DNA from 2 places in the Desulforegula conservatrix Mb1Pa genome. Region 1 is predicted to be linked to the other one. Evidence: riboswitches for the same ligand, from Rfam matches in the RefSeq annotation. Region 1 holds a riboswitch; the other holds the start of a gene.
The links. A riboswitch is a leader RNA that binds a small molecule or an ion and turns the genes downstream of it on or off. The one in region 1 is predicted to bind cobalamin.

Region 1 (3,185 bases):
AATATTTGACTTCATGGTTATCGAGTCATTCAATGTATATAAAAGACCAAACTGCGGGCTGAAATAATACCTGTCCTCTGAGGAAAAGCCTGATTCATAATCATCAGTTTCATAAGATTTACCGTCATCGCTCGTGAAAGAATATCTTATTCCCGGAGTTGCGGATAACCTGCCCACAGGATCAATAAGAATCCTATCCTGAATTCCTGTTACGAAGGTATTTCTATCTGCGTCCTGGGCAGTTCTGCCAGCAACAAGATCCTTTGACTTAAAGGTTTCAGATCTTGCCTCAGTCATAAATTCCACAGTATTGAACATATTCTTCCATTCAGCATAAAACCCGGCTTCTATGGAATCAGTATCGTACTTTGAGTGCTGGACTCCAAGACCGATTGAATTGCTTAGATCGTCATATTCTTCCCTTTTCATTGTATGGCTGAATCTTGTTCTTGTGGAAAGAAGAAGAGGAGTAAAATCATTTGCAGTATATGAAGTGCTGAAAATATTCCTCATTGTATCAAGCCATGCGTCATTTTCAGAATTATTGTAGGAAGCGTATGAAGGAACGCCCTGATTCTTTGCAAAATACTGATCCTGAAAATCAATCCGCCCAGATTTGCCGATATCACAGCCGGTTTTTGCAAGAAAGCTGTCCTGCCTGATCTGGGCATTCTTTCTTTTTTCTTCTTTATCATCGTATGGATTGTACGGAGTACCGTTATCATTATCTATTTCATAATCATTGTCAGAACTGAGTGAATCAAACGAAAAAAGATAATCCCAGGCTCCTGGCTTATGATTGAAATATCCTGTTAACGCCTTTGTTCCATAACTGCCAGCTCCGGCAGAAAGAAAACCAGCCATTCCAGGTTTTGACCTAAGGGTTTTGATATTGACCGCTCCGCCCATTGAGGCCATCCCAAAATTCATGGGAGTGGTACCTTTAAAAATCTCTACTGATTCGACATCTCCAAGCGGGATGGAACCAAGATCAACACCTGTTTCAGACGCTGAGCTTAAAGGGACTCCGTCCATAAAAACCATGACCTGACTTGATTCCGAACCTCTTAAAGATATAGATGCAAAACTGCCTGTCCCGCCGGAGTTCCTGATCTGAATCCCTGCTTCTTTATCAAGAGCCTCGCCCAAAGTCTGGGCTTTGCCTTCCATGTCAGCCCTGTCTATCACAAGGCAGGTTGAAGATGTTTTTTTAAGATCCACATCTCCGGTTTTGAAAGTTTCCTTCTGATCGTATCGTTTATTAGGGTCTCTCTCGCCCATGAAGGTGACTTTGCCTTTGCCTTCGCATTTCTCATCTATTGACGAATCTTTTTCAGCGGAAATGCAAATTGATGAGGCAAATAATATGAAAACAAATATGAGTCCGATTTCCGTCATTCCGGCGCAGGCCGTAATCCAGAAGTGCTTGAAAATACTGGATACCAGATCAAGTCCGGTATGACGCTGAAGCCCTTTCCTGACTTTTTGCGAGTCCATCATTTTTAATACTGTCCTTAAAAATAAAAAAAGGGATGCCCGGTAAATCCCGGTCATCCCTTATTGATCCTGGAGAAAAATATGCCTGATTCTTATATCTGCAAAAAAAATGCAGACAAGACATAAGGCACCGAAACTTCCGGTTACCACGCCGAAAAATCCGATTACAGCTCTGGCAGGTCTTCTGACTCCCGGATCAACCTGATATGCTGCGTCTTCCCACATTAAAGCAGTGACATATTGCAGCAATCGTCCCCGGTTACAGCGGCGGGCCCGTTCCTGATTCACACAGGATTCCCTTTTAAGTCCTGATAGAATCAGGACACCAATGCTTATTCATGGCTTTTAGACATAGAGGATGTTTTAGTCAATAAAAAAATGGGATGGGAATATGCGGTGACAAGGTCGCAAAAAGTCCTATTTCAGTCATTCCGGAGAAGGCCGAAATCCAGAACTAATTGAAAATACAAAGATACCGAATTAAGTCCGGCATGATACCAATGCCCTTTCTGACTTTTTGTAAGTCCATCATGGGTGATGCTGGTTCAAAAGCTGTGTGTATAAACCGTGCATCCGGCTCAATGTCGGATTACGAGCAAAGGACGCTCTAATATCCGACCTACAATTTGGGCTTTCTTGTCAAGTAATTGAGCAGACAGCGCATCCCGGACATAAATAAATCCTTAAACCATCATTCTACTTCAAAAATCAGGCACAGGGACAACAACAGCAAAGCCTAATTCTGAGTGTAATTCCACAGAGAGTTTGCATCCGTAGACAGATTCAAGCATCGAAGGGTTAAGGACAGTTTCGGGCGGGCCGAAATCTGCTATTCTTCCGTTTTTCATGAGCATGAGCCTGTCCGCGTACATGGAGCACAGATTAAGATCATGGCTGACCATAATTACTGTTGAATTGCGATTTTTGCAAAGATCCCTGAGAACATTCATGATCTGGATCTGATGAGCCGGGTCAAGGGATGAAGTAGGCTCGTCCAGCAAAAGCACTTCATGGGACTGGCAAAGAGCCCTTGCTATGAAAGCTCGCTGGAGTTCGCCTCCGCTGAGATCTGTTAGAAAACGATCTTTAAAATTCAAGATATCGGTCTGTCCCATGGCTTCTTTTGCTATCCTTCGATCATCAATGCTTTCAAAGCCGAGGAAGCCCTGGTGAGGAGATCTTCCCATCATCACAAGATTTTTCACCCTGTATCCAAAAACAGGCTCTGGGGATTGGGGAACCCAGGCCAATCTTCTGGCAATTTCTTTTCTTGTCATTGAACGCAAATCCCGGCCAAACAGTGAGACTTCGCCTGAACCAGGCTTTACAAGCCCTGCAATCATCTTTAGAAGAGTTGTTTTCCCCGAACCATTTGGCCCTGCAATGGCGACGAGCAAGCCCTGTCCTACAGAAAAACTGACATTATCGACCGCCAGGATATCCTTATATGAATAACCTGCATTTATTCCTTTAATTGCGGATTTCATGAACGCTCCCTTTTCAGTATTGCAATGAAAAATGGAGATCCGATAAGAGCTGTTATTACACCAACCGGCAGTTCACCGTTACTGTATATGGTTCTGGAAAGAAGATCGCAGAGCACCATAAAGCCTCCGCCATAAAGAGCACATAATGGAAAAAGCAAACGATGATCATGGCCAGCAAGTCTTCTTGTAATATGAGGAACT
Region 2 (3,185 bases), on a different contig from region 1:
CAACCATCATTCTGTCAGGTCTGTACCATGCATCATAGAAATCTTTTATAAGCCTTGTATTTGCTGTCTTTATGACTTCTTCGGAACCAATCGGAATTCTTTCCGTAATTCTGAGGCCGTTGAAAATGAATTTCTGGGTTGCTATTGCAATTCTGTATTCGGCGCTGTTTCTTACTCTTTTTTCTGAAAGAATGACTCCCTTTTCGTTTTCAACTTCATCAGGCAGAAGCAGGGCGTCTTCAGCAAATTCAGAAAGAACAGAAAGTCCCTTGTCCATATTTTTTTCATCGCCCGAAGGAAGCATAATATCGTATATGGCTGTATCATAGCTTGTTCTTGCATTCAGGTCGCTTCCGTAATCCATGCCTATGCTCTGGAAATATTTTACCAGTTCACCAGGCGGATAGCTTTTCGTGCCATTGAAGAGCATGTGCTCAAGAAAATGGGCAATGCCTTCCTCTCCTTGATTTTCATATCCTGATCCTGCCTGAATATTAAGATGAATGCTTACTCTGCCTTCAGGTTTTTTGTTTTTCATGATCACATATCTGAGGCCGTTTTCAAATTTGCCTGTTGTCATTGCTGGATCCTGTTCGAGGTCGCTGACAGAATTAGGCCAAGAATATCGACCTGTAGGATCTGATGCCTGACTGCCTGATTTTTGGTTTATTGCTTCGGGGCCTTGTGTGTTTTTTGGGGCGCATCCCTGGGTAAATAAAAAAACAAGGAGTATGGCGGATAAAAGCAATTTTTTCATTCGTATAAGCTCCATATGTTATGGCTGTTTGTTTAGAAGGCACAAAACATAGCATAAGTCTTTAATATGTGCACGGGCTTTGTTTGTGGCCATGTTGATGATTTTTCTGTTATTTGGCAACACTCCTTGGAGGCTTTAAAAACCTTTGAATTGACATGCCTGCTTTCGGATAGTACAGCTTGTGATGATTTTGAAACAGGGGAAGCTGGTGAAAATCCGGCGCGGGCCCGCCACTGTGACCGGAGATGAACAACATATTTCCGCAAGCCAGATTACCTGTTATTCCAATTCTAAATCAAAGCGCTATCCCAATAAATGGATAGGGTTGGCATCGTCGTCAGCTCCAAGAGCGTACAAACCACGTACGTTTGCGTCGCTTCCTCCTTGCCGCCTTGATTTCATCTTTGATTTAAAAATGGAATATAATAACCATTTTAAAGGCATGCTCAATATATGAGCTTGCGCCCTCGTGGAACGGGGCAGCCTTGTAAATGACTGTTTATTGTTATCTGGGCAAAATACGGTGCCCCGGAGAATCCAATTGAAATATTTCGGTTGAAATATTTTGGATTTTTCGGGGCTTTTTTATTTTCGAGAGGCCATTTTGGACAAAACGATTACGGTTTATTTGATCAGGCATGGAGAAACAACTGCCCAGACAAGGGGACTCTTTTCAGGCATATCAGATCTTCCATTAACTGAAATTGGCAGAAGTCAGGCTGATGCTCTGTCTTTTCGGTCTGATTTGTCCGAAATACGGACCTGTATTTCAAGCCCTCTTTCAAGATGCACGGAAACAGCTGAAAGAGTATTCAGCGGCAGGGTTGTTTTTGATGAAGATCTTGTCGAGATCGATTTTGGAGGTTGGGAGATGAAAACATGGCAGGAAATTTCGGAAAAATACCCTGAAAAAGCTGAAAAATGGCTCAGGCAGGAAGGTGATTTCTGTTTTCCTGACGGAGAGTGCATTAAAGGTTTTTTTGAAAGAATAGAGATAGTTGCGGGAAAAATTAAAGAATATGCACTTTCTGATAAAAAACATAAAATTGCTGTTTGTACCCACGGAGGAGTCATCAAAAGTCTTATCTGTCTGTGGCTTGGTATCCCTCCTGAAAAGCATTTTCATTTTGCGGCTGATATCGCGTCCGTTTCCTGCCTTAGCATCTCAGCCGGCTTCGGATATCTTTCATTTCTAAATGACACGTCCCATTTGAATTCAGTTTATTTAGGTGGCACAGGGGAAAACACGAATGGGTAAGATTGTTTTCATCACAGGTGGCTGTAGAAGCGGCAAGAGTGCTTATGCCCTGAAAATAGCCGAAGAAATATCAAAAACGAGAATCTATCTGGCGACCTGTCCATCTGGAGTGGACGATGAGATGGATTCAAGAATTGAAAAACATATAAATGAAAGGGACGAAGGCTGGAAAACAGTTGATGAGCCAGTTGACATTGCTGGAGTCATACTTGAGCAAGGGAGCAAAGACGTTATTCTTGTCGACTGTCTAACTCTCTGGGTCAGTAATCTCATGCAACGGGCTTTTAATAATAAGATCGGGATTACCGAGGAAGAAGTCTCTGATTATTGTATGGATATAATTAAAGCCTGCCAAAGCGTTTCTGCGTCAGTCATATTTGTAACAAACGAGACAGGCATGGGCATTGTTCCTGATAACAAAGCATCCCGTGATTTCAGGGATCTTCTCGGAAGATGCAATCAGGTGATGGCTTCCAGGGCTGACTCCGCTTATTTGATGGTTTCAGGGATTCCTTTGAAGCTGAAGTGAACTTTTAATCATAAGAATATGCGGCTGTCTTCAATTCTCAGCTTTGCCTTATATGACTTAGTTTGAAAATTTTAGGTTCTGAAAGTAACAGTGTCTGTAACAATCCATTTAAACCATAAAGTATTTGCGAAGCTTTTTTCAAAAAGCGACCCGACGGAGGCAATCTAAACAAATGAATTTACTGAACGAAACACTCAAAAAAATAACCGGAATAGATGAAAACTCTAAGAATGCTGCGAAGCAAAGGCTTGAAAGACTTACAATGCCTTATTGGGCCATGGGACGACTGATGGATCTTGCTGAAGAACTTGCTGGAATTACAGGCAATGTTTCTCCTCAATTTGAAAAAAGAACGGCAGTAATAATGGCCGCAGATCATGGGATAGCAGACGCTGGTGTCAGTAGCTTCCCCAAGGAAGTGACCGCCCAGATGGTTTATAACTTTCTGCGTGGCGGAGCCGGAATCAATGCCATGGCAAACATGGCCAGGGCAAAGGTTAAGGTTGTCGATATGGGAGTGGCAAGTCCGCTTGAAGGAATTGAAACACATAGAGATTTTATTTCATGCCCGGTTGCCAAAGGCACAATGAATATGGCCAAAGGCCCGGCTATGACAGTAGGCCAGGCTGTGGAATCCATAG

Region 2: another riboswitch for cobalamin. It lies ahead of K245_RS0112590 (histidine phosphatase family protein); the one in region 1 lies ahead of K245_RS0115680 (TonB-dependent receptor plug domain-containing protein).

What each region holds. Positions count from the first base shown of each region.
Region 1 is NZ_AUEY01000053.1:13,629-16,813, forward strand. Features, by position in the region: gene K245_RS0115680 (TonB-dependent receptor plug domain-containing protein) at 1-1,500, opposite strand, end outside; cobalamin riboswitch at 1,655-1,842, opposite strand; gene K245_RS24850 (ABC transporter ATP-binding protein) at 2,199-2,984, opposite strand; gene K245_RS0115695 (FecCD family ABC transporter permease) at 2,981-3,185, opposite strand, start outside.
Region 2 is NZ_AUEY01000034.1:4,747-7,931, reverse strand. Features, by position in the region: gene K245_RS0112595 (M16 family metallopeptidase) at 1-757, opposite strand, end outside; cobalamin riboswitch at 911-1,055, shown strand; gene K245_RS0112590 (histidine phosphatase family protein) at 1,362-2,015, shown strand; gene cobU (bifunctional adenosylcobinamide kinase/adenosylcobinamide-phosphate guanylyltransferase) at 2,008-2,544, shown strand; gene cobT (nicotinate-nucleotide--dimethylbenzimidazole phosphoribosyltransferase) at 2,717-3,185, shown strand, end outside.